Regions from separate parts of the Dactylosporangium sp. McL0621 genome, predicted to be linked through region 3. Evidence: riboswitches for the same ligand, from Rfam matches in the RefSeq annotation. Region 3 holds a riboswitch; each other region holds the start of a gene.
What was found. Region 3 has a riboswitch for S-adenosylmethionine ahead of ACPPVO_RS20120 (N-acetyltransferase family protein). Riboswitches for the same ligand answer to the same signal wherever they lie in the genome.
Positions count from the first base shown of each region.

Region 1 (4,723 bases), 3.5 Mb from region 3:
TCATGGGTGTCACACATCACGGCCGCACGTACCGGCTCGACCTCGCCGACCCGACGCTGCGCGAATGGACCGCCAAGGTCCTGCACGCGTCGGCCGAGGACGGGATCGTGCTGGACCGTTCGGCGTTCTACCCGGGCGGGGGCGGCCAGCCCCCGGACCACGGCGTCCTGCTCTGGCAGGGCGTCCAGACACGGATCGCCGGCACGCGCAAGGCCGACGACCTGTACCTCCTGCCCGTCGAGGGCGACCCGCTCCCCCCGGTGGACACCGAGGTGACCGGCGCGGTCGAGGACGACCGGCGCACCAAGCTCATGCGCACCCACTCGGGCCTGCACGTGCTGTGCGGGGTCGTGTTCCGCGACTTCGGCGCCCTGGTGACGGGCGGCTCGATGGAGCCGGCCGAGGCGCGCATGGACTTCAACCTGCCGGAGGTACCGCCGGACTTCAAGGCGCGCCTCGAGGAGCTGGTGAACGCCGAGGTGATCGCCGACCGCAAGGTGGTGACGAAGGTGCTCGGGCGCGAGGAGGCCCTGGCCCTGCCCGACATCATCCGCACCCAGTCGAACCTGATCCCGGCCGAGGAGCAGGAGATCCGCATCGTCGACATCATCGGCCTGGACACCCAGGCGGACGGGGGCACGCATGTCGCGTCGACGGCGCAGATCGGCCGCCTGCAGGTCGTGAAGGTGGAGAGCAAGGGCAAGGCCAACCGCCGAGTCCGCGTACGCCTCTCCGACTGACCCCGACCGCCGGGCGCTGTCGCACCCACTCCGAAGCCGACTCCGGGCGCAACGCCAGGCCGCGCCGTCGCACGCGCAACGCCGGACCGCGCCTTCGCCTGCGCAACGCCAGGCCGCGCCATCGCACACGCAACGCCAGGCCGCGCCGTCGCACACGCAACGCCGGACCGCGCCTTCGCCTGCGCAACGCCAGGCCGCACCTCGCACATACAACGCCAGGCCGCGCCTTCCCCTGCGCACGTCCGACCGCACTCCGCGCGCGGCCAAAGGTCTGACGCTTGCGCCCGGTCGCCGATAAGTCGGGCGCTTCGCGCCGCGACTTATCGGATATTTCGTATATGCCGGATTATCGGAGCGCGGCCAGCAGGCGGTCGATGTGCCCCTCGGTGGTGCCGATCCCGAAGCTGGCCCGGATCGCCTGGTCGGCGCCCGGCTCGCACCCGGCCGCCCCGGTTGTTTCGGGTGTACCCGTGAGCCGGGTCGTGGCCTCGGACAGCAGGCGGCGGGTCAGCGGGTGCGCGCAGAACAGGCCCGCGCGCACCCCGATGCCGTGGTCGCGGCCGAGGGTCGTGGCGAGCTCGCCCGGGTCGCGGCCGGGCACGGTGAAGGAGACGATGCCGACCCGCTCCGCGGCGGCCGGGAAGAGGCGCAGCTCCTCCACGTGCGGCAGCGCGGCCAGGCCGGTACGCAGCCGGTGCAGCAGCGCCTGCTCGGTCGCCGCGAGGTCGCGGTGGTGCAGGGTGCGCAGCGCGGTGGCGAGCGCGACCGCGCCGATGAGGTTCGGGGTGCCGGCCTCGTGGCGCGCCGGACCGGTGGCCCAGCGTGTCGTGCCGTCGTCGGCGACGTGGGCGCTGGCGCCGCCGCCGGCCAGGTACGGTTCGGCCGCGTCCAGCCAGTCCGCCCGCCCGGCGAGGACGCCCGCCCCGAACGGCGCGTAGAGCTTGTGCCCCGAGAACGCGATGTAGTCCGCGCCGAGGCCGGCGAGCCGCCCGGGCGCGTGCGGGGCCAGCTGGGCGGCGTCGACGGCGATGCGGGCACCGTGGCGGTGCGCGACCTCGGCCAGCCGCTCCACCGGCCACACCTCGCCGGTCACGTTGCTCGCCGCGGTGACGCTGACGAGGGCGTTGGGGTTCTGCCGGCGGTACAGACACGAGTCCAGCGCCTCGACGGCCTCCTCCGGCGACCGGGGCGCCGCCAGCCGGATCGTGTCGCGCCAGGGCAGGAGGTTGGCGTGGTGCTCGGCGTCGAACGTGACGACCGTGGTGTCCGCCGGGACCGCCCGCGCGAGCAGGTTGAACGCGTCCGTGGTGTTGCGCGTGAAGATCACCGTGTCGCCGGGCCCGTGGCCGAGGACATCGGCGACGGTCTCGCGCGCCTGCTCGTACTCGCGCGTGCACCGCTCGGACAGCGCGCCCGCGCCGCGGTGGACGCTGCCGTAGTAGGGCAGCAGTTCGGCGACTGTGTCCGCGACGACCCGAAGGCACGGCGCGGTCGCGGCGATGTCGAGGTTGGCGAAGTCGACGGACCGGCCGTCGGACAGCTTGACCTCGCCGGGCGTGAGAATTTCGGACACGGGTAGACCCCTCCGCTCGCGCTTGCCCGGACACACCGCGTGCCGGACCGTGTCATCACCCGGGGCACCCCGCCGCGAACGCGAGGGTTGCCGGCCAGCAAGCCGGGGCTGTGCGCTGGCACTCATGACCTGTCCCGACGGTACCGCGGATAAAGTTGCCCCATGAGCGAACTCCCGCCGAATGGGACGCCGTCCTCGCCCGAGCCCGCGTCGGGGCCGCCGGCCGCCCCGACCTCGGGCGCGGCCCCCTGGACCGCGCCGGGCGCTGCGTCGACGCCCTCCGACTGGGGTTCGCCCGCGTCGGCCCCGCCCGCCGCCCAGCCCGCCTCGGGACCACCCGCCGCCCAGCCCGCCTCGGGACCGCCGGCGTGGAACGAGCCGGGGCAGCCACCCGCGTCGGGGCCGCCGGCCGCATGGGGCCCGCCGGCCGCGTGGGGTCACCCGGGCCAGCCGCCCGCTTCGGGGCCGCCGCCGGCATGGGGCCAGCCGGGCCAACCGCCCGCGTCAGGGCCGCCACCCGCCTGGGGCCAGCCGGGCCAACCGCCCGCGTCAGGGCCGCCACCCGCCTGGGGCCCGCCGGGCCAGCCGCCCGCGTCAGGGCCGCCACCCGTGCAGCCGCCCGCCCCGGGCTCGCCGGCGTGGGGCCAACCGCCGCAGCCGCCTGCACAGGAGCCCGCCTCTGGCCCGCCCGCGTGGGGCCACCCTGGACAACCGCCCGCGTCCGCGCAACCGCCGGCTGCGCAACCGCCGGCTGCGCAACCACCTGCTGCACAACCGCAACCGCCCGCCGCTGCGCAACCGCCCGGGCAGGAGCCGGCCTCGGGACCGCCGCCGTGGGGCCACCCGGGTCAGCCGCCCGCGTCCGCGCAGCCGCCCGCCGCCTGGGGCCGCCCCGACCAGCAGCCCCAGTGGGGCCAGCCCGCGGCGGTGCAGCCGAGCGCGCCGCCCGGCTCCGAGTGGGGCCGCCCGATGACGCCCCAGGTCGCGGCCGGCCAGCCGTCCGGCCCGCCGATGATGCCCTCGTCCGCCGTGCCCAACGTGACCGAGGCGGCCGAGCCGCAGACCGGCCGCACGGAGTACCCGACCGCCGCGCTGGCCCTGGCCGCCGCCCCGCCCCCCAAGCGCTCCGACCGCCGCCGGCTCTGGACGCTGATCGGCGTCATGGGGTTCATCGCGGCCTGCGGCGTCGCCGTGCTCGCGTTCTTCGGCTTCAACGGCGGCTGGACAGCGCTGGTCGTCGGCGTGGGCTCCGCGGTGATCCCGGTGCCGGTGCTGGTCTCCTGCTTCCTTTGGCTGGATCGGTACGAGCCCGAGCCGGTCAAGTATCTCGTCTTCGTCTTCGGCTGGGGCGCCTGCGTGGCGACCGGCGTAGCGCTGGTCGTCAACACCGCGGGCTCCTACTTCGCCGACAAGGCGGGGCTGTCCGACGCGCTCGTCGCCGTGCTCGTCGCGCCGCTGATCGAGGAGAGCATGAAGGCGCTCGGGCCGGTGCTGCTGTTCTGGCGCCGCCCCCGCGCGTTCTCCGGCATCATCGACGGAATCGTCTACTGTGGGCTGTCGGCGACCGGGTTCGCGATGGTCGAGAACATCCTGTACCTGGGCTTCAAGGGCTACGGCGAGACCGCCGACAAGTCCGGGCCCGTGACCGGGGCCGCGGCGCTGGTCGGCATCTTCATCGTGCGGATCCTCATGACCGGGTTCGCCCACCCGCTGTTCACCTCGATGACCGGCATCGGCCTGGGCTTCGCCTCGCGCTCCTCGGCCCGGGCGGTGCGCTTCCTCGCCCCGCTCGCCGGCCTGCTGGTCGCGATGATGCTGCACGGCTCGTGGAACCTCATGTCGGTCACCGCGTCGACCAGCGCCTGGGTCCTGCTGTACGGCTACTTCGCCGTGATGATGCCGATCTTCCTGTGCATGGTCGGCTTCGCGCTCTGGCTGCGCGCCAACGAGGGCCGGCTGACCGAGCGGGTGCTGGGCGAGTACGCCCGGGCCGGGTGGTTCTCCCCGCCCGAGATCGCCGCGCTCGGCACGCTCGGGCGCCGGCTCTCCGCGCGCCGCTGGGCCAAGCGGGTGGCCGGCGACGCCGGGGCCAAGGCGATGCGGGCGTTCCAGTTCGACGCGACGCGGCTGGCGCTGCTGCGCGACGGGCTGCACCGGGGGCTGGACAAGGAGCCGAAGCGGCGCATGGAGGCCCTGGCCGAGGAGCGGCAGCTACTCACCGCGCTCGACGCGTACCGCCAGGTGTTCGTCGGCCGCGACCCGCAGTCGCCGCGGGCGGTGTGGGACGGTTCGCGGTACCACATCACCTTCCCCGACGGCATCGTGCGCGTCCTCGACGCCCCGGCGACTCCGGTGGTACCCGTGCCGATCTCACTGGCCCCGCCGCCCCCACCGGTCTTCGCGGCGCCCT
Region 1 is NZ_CP188259.1:750,843-755,565, reverse strand. Features, by position in the region: gene ACPPVO_RS03445 (alanyl-tRNA editing protein) at 3-740, shown strand; gene ACPPVO_RS03440 (aminotransferase class V-fold PLP-dependent enzyme) at 1,087-2,304, opposite strand; SAM riboswitch class IV at 2,327-2,443, opposite strand; gene ACPPVO_RS03435 (PrsW family intramembrane metalloprotease) at 3,241-4,723, shown strand, end outside.
Region 1: it holds a riboswitch for S-adenosylmethionine, as region 3 does, so the genes downstream of both, ACPPVO_RS03440 (aminotransferase class V-fold PLP-dependent enzyme) here and ACPPVO_RS20120 (N-acetyltransferase family protein) in region 3, are expected to answer to the same signal.

Region 2 (4,723 bases), 3.6 Mb from region 3:
TGGCGACCTTGGCCACGAGCCCGAGGCGGTGGCCGCGGTGCGCGGGGTGCACGAGGGTGATCAGCTGCCAGGCGTGCCAGCCGACGGTGCGGGTGACCCGGATCGCCGTCCACGCCACCAGCCGGCCGGTCGCCTCGTGCACCAGGCCGGCCTCGTAGCGCCGCGCCCCCCACGCGACGAACGCCGCCTGCTGGGTGCGGAGCCGCTCGGCGTCGACCCGCTCCGGCTGGTAGTCCAGCTCGCCCATCGGGGTCTCCTCCAGGAAGGAGCTGTCCAGCGCGGCGAGGTCCTCCACGTACTCCTCCGGCAGGGTGGCGCCCCAGTGCACGAGGGCGTACCCGGCGGACTTGGCGACGCCCTCGGCGTACAGCCGGTCGAGCGTGCCCTCGTCGACGTCGGCGAGCAGCAGCCGGCGCCGCGCGTCGAGCAGGCGGTTGGTCACCCCGGCGGCCTCGGCGAACCCGCTGGGGCCGGCCGCGACCGGGCTGAAGCCGAGCACGCCGGTGCGGCCGTCGGCGCGGGCGGCGGCGGTCGCGTGGGCGAAGAGGGCCCGGCCGATGCCCCGGCGGCGGTGGGCCGGGTGCACCCGGACGTCGACGTGGGCCTTGTCGAGGTTGTCGTGGCGGGGCAGGTCGAGCTCGGCGACGCCGACCGGCTCGTCGCCGTGCCGGGCGAGGAAGCGGCGGCGGACCGCGCGCGGCGGCGGTATCAGCCACTGCATGTCGTACTGGTAGCGGCAGTTCGGCGGCAGGTCCGGCAGGTCAGCCCGGACGGACTCGTTGACGATCTCGAACACCGCGTCGACGGCCGCCGGGTCGTCGGCGCGCACTTCGTCGATCTCGAGTGTTGATTGGGCCATGCCCGCCAGGGTGGCTCCGGGCGAGCGGCCACGGCAAACCATTTATGCCCGGAAATTGGTCGAGAGGACGCTCGCCAACACCTCCGGTGTTGTGGTCGCGGACCCAGGGGTCCGAGGCGACGCGTCCTCCCGCACCGAGCATCCTGAACCCCGGGCCCTGGGGCGTCAAGTCACCCATCCGACGATCCGCGCACCGCCGATCACGCTCAGTATCGACCGCCTCCCCCGCTCGGACGAGGTGGTCCTCGTCCGAGCGTGGAAGCGCTCTCCGCAGTTCAACGCTCGGTGATCGCCCCAGTTAAAAAATCATCCGAGGAGGCCGGCCTCACGGGCCGCCTTGAGCGACGGCTTGACCCGGTGCGTGGGGCCGACCAGGCCGGCGACCGCGTCGAGGGTCTTGAGGCCGTCGCCGGTGTTGAAGATGACCGTCTCCGCGTTCGGGTCGAGCCGGCCCGACTCGACGAGCTTCTTGAGCACCGCGGCGGTGACCCCGCCGGCCGTCTCGGCGAAGACGCCGGCGGTGCGGGCCAGCAGCTGGATGCCGGCGCGGATCTCGTCGTCGCCGGCGTACTCCATCCAGCCGCCGGTGCGCCGCACGGACTCCAGCGCATAGACCCCGGCCGCCGGGTCGCCGATGTTGAGCGACTTGGCGATGCCGGTCGGCTTGACCGGGATGATTTCGTCGGTACCGTCGTGCAGCGCCTTGGCGATCGGGTTGCACCCGGCCGACTGGGCGCCGAACACCTTCCACTCGGTCGCCGGGACGAGCCCGATCTCGACCAGCTCGGTGAACGCTTTGTCGATCTTGGTGAGCAGCTCGCCGCTGGCCATCGGGATGACCACCTGGGCCGGGATGCGCCAGCCGAGCTGCTCGGCCACCTCGTACCCGAGGGTCTTGGAGCCCTCGGCGTAGAACGGCCGCACGTTCACGTTGACGAACGCGGTGTCCTCGAACTCGTCGGTCTCGGTGAGCTCCGAGCACAGGCGGTTGACCTCGTCGTAGGAGCCCTCGATGGCGACCAGCTCGCCGCCGTACACCGCGGTCATGACGACCTTGCCGGGCTCCAGGTCGGCTGGGATGAACACGGTCGAGGGCACGCCGGCCCGCGCGGCATGCGCGGCGACGCTGTTGGCGAGGTTGCCGGTGGACGCGCAGGAGTACCGCGTGAAGCCCAGCGCCTTGGCCGCGGTCAGCGCCACGGAGACGACGCGGTCCTTGAACGAGTGGGTCGGGTTGGCCGAGTCGTCCTTGACGTACAGCGGCGCGGTGAACCCGAGCTCCTTGCCCAGCCCGTCGGCGCGCACCAGCGGGGTGAGGCCCGGGTCGAGGGTCACGCGGCTCTCCGGGTCGATCCCGACGGGCAGCAGCGGCGCGTAGCGCCAGATGTTCTGGGGGCCCGCCTCGATCTGCTCCCGGGTCACCTTGGCCAGCGCCTCGGCGTCGTAGCCGACCTCCAGCGGGCCGAAACACTCGTAACACGCGTGCTGCGCGGCGAGCGGGAAGGTGGCCCCACATCCGCGGCAGACGAGGTTGCGGGCGGGTGAGCCGGTGAAGACGCTGAGCGTCGAGGTCATGGCGGAGGCCTTCCTCTCATCTTTCCCAGGCCGCACGGGCGTGCGCCGGGACGGATTTGGCACCTACCGCGACGAGCCTCGTCTTCGAGCAGCGCGTCGCAGGGGTTGCCGGGGCTTCATCGGGCCGTATCCCTCTGCCCCTCTGGATGAGGTATTGAGTTGTGATGTGGTGCTCACACGAGTGTAAGGGGCACCACCGTCCGCCGGGTATGAGTCATCTCACGAGGTGGGCGCGGCTAGCGTTCACTCATGCACCCGATCGCGGCGGACTGGTTCGCGCGGCGCACCTCCCGCTGGTCCGACTGGCCGGCCGACGAGGTGCTCGCGGCGAAGGGCGACACCCGGGTCAGCGTGGTGATGCCCGCCCTCGACGAGGAGCCGACGGTCGGGGAGATCGTCACCGGGGTGCGCTCCCTGGGCCCCATCGTCGACGAGCTGATCGTGGTCGACTCCGGCTCGGTGGACCGCACCGCCGAGGTCGCCGCGGCCGCGGGCGCCACCGTGCACCACCGCGACGACATCCTCCCGGCGACCGGCTCCCGGCCGGGCAAGGGTGAGGTGCTGTGGAAGGCCCTCGCGGTCACCAAGGGCGACATCCTGGTGTACGTCGACGCCGACCTCACCGACTTCCGCCCGCACTTCGTGACGGGCCTGCTGGGCCCGCTGCTGGCCGACCCGGCCACGCTGATGGTGAAGGCGTTCTACGACCGGCCCCTGCTCGACGTCTCCGCGGCCGGCGGCGGCCGGGTGACCGAACTGGCCGCCCGCCCGCTGCTCAACGCGCACTTCCCGGAGCTCGCGGGCGTGGTCCAGCCGCTGGCCGGCGAGTACGCGGCCCGGCGGACCCTGCTCGAGTCGCTGCCGTTCGCGGCCGGCTACGGCGTGGAGACGGGCCTGCTCGTCGACGCCTGGCGCGCGCACGGCCTCGACGCGGTCGCCCAGGTCGACCTGGGCCAGCGCACCCACGGCCACCAGGACACGGCCGCCCTGGGCCGCATGGCCGCCACGATCCTGCAGACGATCAACGCCCGCATCTCCCCGAGCCACGCCCTCTGGCCGACGCTGACGCAGTTCGAGCGCCGGAACTCCGCGGTGGTACCCCACGAGACGCCGGTCGCCCATCCGGACCGCCCCCCGATGCGGACCGTCCCGGGCTACGCCGCCTCGGCCTGATCCGCGGGGACGAAGCGCCACAGCTGGGCCGTCGCGGTACCGGCGCCCAGGATCGCCAGGATCAGCGCGCCCCACTCGGCGCTCAGCAGCCACCACGGCGTGTCGATTATCGCGACCGGGGCCTCGCCGGTCAGGGAGCCCACCACGAGGACCACCGTGACGAGCAGCATGAGGACCAGCAGCAGGACCGACGTCAGCCGCAGGACCCAGGCGCCCGTGCGGCCGCCGAGCCGGGCCAGGGCCGCGCTGCCCGCCGCCACCGTCGCGCCGAACGCGCTCGCGATCGCGCCGATCAGGGTGAAGATCTTCGCGGTCTGCGCTTCCACCGGGCCCTTGGTGAGGTTCGAGCTCTCGGCGAAGTGCGTCCACTGGAAGATGTGGTCCTGGTCGTAGTACAGCCCGGCCGCGAGGGCGGCGAGCCCGGCGGCGAGGACGCACGCGCCGGCTAAGGCGGAGATCCGCATGGACGGGCACCCTACCCGCCGGTAGGGGCCCGTCCAACGCGGGTCAGCTGACGACGTCCTTGCGCAGGAAACGCCACCAGGCCAGGGAGAAGAAGACGGTGGCGTAGACCAGGGACGCGATCGCGCCCTTGACCAGGTCGTCGGTCTGCATCGGGCTGGACAGCAGGCCGAGCCAGGCATCGGCGTAGTGCGTCGGCAGGACCGTGCGCAAGTTTCCGAGCGCGGTGATCTGGTCGAGGATGTTCGACAGGATCTGCAGGAGCACGGCGCCGCCGACCGCGCCGAGCGGGGCGTCGGTCGACACCGACAGCAGGAACGCCAGCGAGGCCACGACCAGCAGCGTGATGCAGAGGTACGCCACGATCTCCAGCAGCCGCACCACGCTCGTCCCGGCCGCGATCTCCCCGCCGACCGGCGCGCTCAGCGGCGCCCAGCCGTAGCGCAGGGTCCCCGCGGCCAGCGCCGTCGCGACCAGGATCAGGATCGCGGCCAGGCTGTAGAGCAGCGACACGGCGAGCTTGATGCCCAGCAGGCGGGAGCGCGGGACCGGCATCGCCAGCAGGTACCGCAGGCTCCCCCAGCTCGCCTCCGACGCCACGGTGTCGCCGTGGAAGAGCGCGACCACGACGACGAGCAGGAAGCCGGCCGAGAC
Region 2 is NZ_CP188259.1:603,037-607,759, reverse strand. Features, by position in the region: gene ACPPVO_RS02780 (GNAT family N-acetyltransferase) at 1-859, opposite strand, end outside; gene thrC (threonine synthase) at 1,166-2,434, opposite strand; SAM riboswitch class I at 2,448-2,587, opposite strand; gene ACPPVO_RS02770 (glucosyl-3-phosphoglycerate synthase) at 2,684-3,607, shown strand; gene ACPPVO_RS02765 (hypothetical protein) at 3,589-4,071, opposite strand; gene ACPPVO_RS02760 (ABC transporter permease) at 4,115-4,723, opposite strand, start outside.
Region 2: it holds a riboswitch for S-adenosylmethionine, as region 3 does, so the genes downstream of both, thrC (threonine synthase) here and ACPPVO_RS20120 (N-acetyltransferase family protein) in region 3, are expected to answer to the same signal.

Region 3 (4,723 bases):
CGCCATCGCGATCCTGCTCATCACCAAGCTCCTGCGGCCGAAAGAGAACGCCTGATGGCCATCGAAGTCCGCGACGTGAACAAGTCGTTCGGCAAGACCCCGGTCCTGCGCGACATCTCCGTCGACATCGCCTCCGGCTCCCTGACCGCGCTGCTCGGCCCGAGCGGCGGCGGCAAGTCGACCCTGTTGCGCGTCATCGCCGGCCTGGAGCGCCCCGACACGGGCTCGGTGCTCATCAACGCGGTCGACGCGACCGGCCTGACCCCGCAGCGGCGCAACGTCGGCTTCGTGTTCCAGCACTATGCCGCGTTCAAGCACATGACGGTGTACCGCAACGTCGCCTTCGGCCTCGAGGTCCGCCGCCGCCCGAAGGCCGACATCCGCAAGCGCGTCATGGAGCTGCTCGAGCTCGTCCACCTCGACCAGTTCGCCGACCGCTACCCGGCCCAGCTCTCCGGCGGCCAGCGCCAGCGCATGGCCCTCGCCCGCGCCCTCGCGCCCGAGCCGGAGGTGCTGCTGCTCGACGAGCCGTTCGGCGCCCTCGACGCCCAGGTTCGCAAGGAGCTGCGCACCTGGCTGCGCCGCCTGCACGACGAGGTCCACGTCACCACCGTCTTCGTCACCCACGACCAGGAGGAGGCGATGGACGTGTCCGACTCGATCGTCGTCCTCGCCGACGGCGTCGTGCAGCAGGTCGGCACCCCGGGCGAGATCTACGAGAACCCGGCCAACCCGTTCGTGATGAGCTTCCTCGGCCCCGTCACGCACCTCGACGGCAAGCTGGTCCGCCCGCACGACGTGGCGCTGTCCCGCGACCCCGGCGGTACCGCGGCCACCGTCACCCGCGTGGTCTCGCTCGGCTTCGAGGTCCGCATCGAGGCCCGGGCCGGCGACCGCGACGTGTGGGCCCAGCTGACCCGCGCCGGCGCGAAGGCGATCGACGTCAAACCCGGCGACACCGTGTACTTCAGCCCATCCGCCGAGGCCCGGACCTTGGCCGCCGTGTGACGTCGTCCGTTCGCATGCTGCCCAAACGCATCGAGTACTCGATCCGGGCCCTGGTCGCCCTGGCCGGCGCCGCCCCGCAGACGGTGAAGGCCCAGGACGTCGCCGACGCCCAGGACATCCCGCCCGGCTACCTCTACGACCTGCTGGCCGACCTGCGCCGCGCGGACCTGGTGCAGGTCCAGCGCGGCACGGGCGGCGGCTACGCGCTGGCGCACCCGGCCGCGACCCTGACCCTCGGCGAGATCGTCCGCCGGCTGGACGGGCCCGGCCAGGACCCCCCGGCGGGCCATGACCTGCCGCCGGACCGCGCGATCGAGCGCCTGCACCACCTGTGGGACCGCGCGAACCGCGTGCGGCTGGACTACCTCGACGCGGTCACCCTGGCCGACCTCATCAACACGTCGGCGTAGATTCCGGGGCATGGCCACGCTGACGCCGGTGCGCGATCAGCCGTACGGGCTGCGGCAGGGGCGCATCGCCGACCCGTTCGGGCACCACTGGCTCATCGGGCGCCCGCTCGACGATCCGAGCGGCGACTGAGCCCGGTGACCGGGTCCAGCAGCGCCGACGCGTCGGGCCAGGCCAGGCGGAGCTTCACCGGGTTGCCGTTGAGCCGGGCCGGGTCGCCGCCGGGCGCGGACACCGGCGCCTCCTCGACGCAGCGCGCCCCGCACGCGGAGTAGAACGCCCGGGCCGCGGTGTTCTGCCGCAGCACCCACAGGTACACGCCGCCGCTCTTGACCGCCCGGGCGCCGCGGGCCAGCAGCTGCGAGCCGATCCCGCCGCGGCGGGCCTCGTGCGCGACGTGCAGGTTGTCCACGAGGCTGCCCCACCGCGGATGGTCGCCGAGCACGACGTGCACGAAGCCGACGAGCCGCCCGTCGCGCTCGGCGAGCACCGTCGCCGTCCCGGCGGGCGCGGCGAGCCTCGCCGACCACACGGTCCGCCGGTCGGCGACCACGTCACCGTCGAGGAACGCGTCGGAGTAGGCGCCGCGGTAGTGCCGGCGCCAGCTGTCGGCGTGCAGCTCGGCGACGCGGCCGGCGTCGCGCACGTCGGCGGACCGGAACTGGACAGCAATCATGGGTCGGACACCCCTCGAACCGTCGCGGCTTGCCCGGCACGGGATGCGCCGAGCCCGGTCCTCACCCGGGGCACCCCGCCCGCGAACGGAGGGTTGCCGGCCAGCAAGCCGGGGCTGAACGCTGACACTCATGACCGTCGCCGGGAACCTATCACCCGTTCCCCGGTCCGGGCTCGGGGGTTTCCCCGGTGCCGGGACCCGATCACCGCGGACAGGATGATCGGCGATGGTACGCACCGCTCTCAAGGGCCTGCTGACCCGCCGGCGCCGGCTCACGCTGTCCGGCGTGGCCGTGGTGCTCGGCGTCATGTTCGTGTCCGGCGCGCTCGTGCTCACCGACACCCTCGGGCACTCCTACGAGGAACGCTCCGTGCGCGCGTACGCCCGCACCGACGTCTCGGTCGCGCCGCCGGCCGGCTCGGTCGCGCTCGACGCCGCGATGGTCGACCGGCTCGCGGCGGTGCCCGGCGTGGCGAGCGCGACGGGTGTCGTGTCCGCCGACGGCGCCCGCCTGATCGGCGCGGACGGCAAGGTCGTCGCCTCGCCCGACCGGCCCCGGCTCGGGGTGAACTGGTCCTTCCAGGCCGGGCTGGCCGCCCTGCGCTCCGGGCGCGGGCCGGGCGCGGACGATGAGATCGCCGTCGACGCGGACCTCGCCCGGCGGGCCGGGGTCGGGGTCGGCGACCGGGTCGGCGTCCTGACCCTCCAGCCCCGCCGCACGTTCACCGTGGTCGGCGTCTTCGAGCCGGTCACGGGGCAGCCGACGGTCGCCTTCACCGACGCCGCCGCGCAGCGGCTGATGCTCGGCGAGCCCGGCGCGTTCTCGTCGGTCTCGCTCACCGCCGCCGCCGGCGTGCCGCCCGACGTGCTGCGCGACCGGGTCGCGGCCGTCCTCGGCCCCGGCTACCCGGTCCGGACGGGCCGTCAGCTCGGCCGTGTGGCCGCCGCCGCGTTCGCGTCGTCGCTCGGCCTGTACAACGACATCCTGCTGGGCTTCGCCGGGGTGGCGCTGTTCGTCGGCTCGTTCCTGATCCTCAACACGTTCGCGATCCTCGTGGCCCAGCGCACCCGGGAGCTGGCCCTGCTGCGCTCGCTCGGCGCGAGCCGGGGCCAGATCGTCGGTTCGGTGCTGGCCGAGGCCGGCGTCGTCGGGCTCGTCAGCTCGGCCGTGGGGCTCGGCGCCGGGATCGCGGCCGGCGCTCTGCTGGCGTTCGGCGCCGTTCACTTCCGCGGTACCGCCGGCTCGGGCCTCGACGTGACCGGCGTGGCGGTGCCGGCCGACGCCGTGGTCGCCGCGTTCGGCGTGGGCCTCACCGTCACCGTCGTCGCCGCCCTGATCCCGGCGCTGCGCGCGACCCGGGTACCGCCCCTGGCCGTGCTGCGTGAGGTGGCCGTACCCGACCGGCCGCTGACCCGGCTGAGCGTCGCCGGCGCGGTGGTGCTGACCGCCGGCACGGCGCTGCTCGGCCTCGGCCTCGCCGGCCGCGCCGGTGACGGGCCGGCCGCCGCCATCGTCGGCGGGGTGCTGCTGGCCTTCGCCGGCGCGGCCCTGCTGACGCCGATCGCGGCCCGGCCGGTCATCGGGCTGCTGCGGCGCGGCTTCGCCCGGTCGGTCCCGGCCCGCCTGGGGCTGCTCAACGCCGGGCGCAACCCGCGCCGCACCGCGATCACGGCCGCGGCGCTCATGGTCGCGGTCGCGCTCGTCAGCGGCGTCTCGACGGTCTTCGCCTCGGCGATGAGCAGCGTCGGGTACCTCGTCGACGACCAGGTCAAGGCCGAGTTCGTCGTCGCCGGGGACACCAACGGCAGCGGCCGGGCGGGCTTCGACCCGGCGGTGCTGGCCCAGGCCGCGCGGCTGCCCCAGGTGCGGGCGGTCACCGGCCTGTACGAGGGGACGGCGCTGATCGGCGGGCAGCCCGCGTACGTCGAGGCGGTCACCGACCTGCCCGCGCTGCGCGACATGCTCAGCCTCACCCCGGCCGCGGGCACCATCGGCCCGCTCGGCGACGACCAGGTCATCGTGGACGAGCGCAACGTCACCGCGGCCGGCCCGCACGTCGGCGACCGGATCACCGTCCGGCTGCCCCGCGGCCCCGAACGGCGGTTCACGCTGGCCGGGATCTACGCCGACACCGACCTGCTCAACGGCTGGCTGCTGCCCGCCGCGGCCGGCGCGCAGCTGCGCAACCCGCTGCCCGGCAAGGCCTTCGTCGACCTGCGCCCGGGCGCCGACGTCGCCGCGGCGAAGGCCGCCCTGACCGGCCTGCTGGCGTCGAGCCCGGAGATCGGCGTCGCCGACCGCCACGAGTACGTCGGGCAGCGCAACGCGAAGGCGGGCCGCCTGCTCACGCTGACCCAGATCCTGCTCGCCCTGGCCGTCCTCATCGCGGTGCTGGGCATCGTGAACACCGTCGCCCTGTCGGTGCTGGAGCGCACGCGGGAGCTCGGGCTGCTCCGGGCGATCGGCCTGCACCGCGCCCAGACCACCCGGATGATCTCCATCGAGGCGATGGCGATCTCCGTCTTCGGCGCCGTGCTGGGCGTCGCCGTCGGCGCGGGCCTCGGCGCGGCCATGGTGCGGGCCCTGCGGCAGCAGGGCGTCACCGCGCTGACGCTGCCGTGGGGGCAGAT
Region 3 is NZ_CP188259.1:4,240,271-4,244,993, reverse strand. Features, by position in the region: gene ACPPVO_RS20135 (sulfate ABC transporter permease subunit) at 1-55, shown strand, start outside; gene ACPPVO_RS20130 (sulfate/molybdate ABC transporter ATP-binding protein) at 55-1,008, shown strand; gene ACPPVO_RS20125 (RrF2 family transcriptional regulator) at 1,023-1,418, shown strand; gene ACPPVO_RS20120 (N-acetyltransferase family protein) at 1,511-2,092, opposite strand; SAM riboswitch class IV at 2,113-2,228, opposite strand; gene ACPPVO_RS20115 (ABC transporter permease) at 2,319-4,723, shown strand, end outside.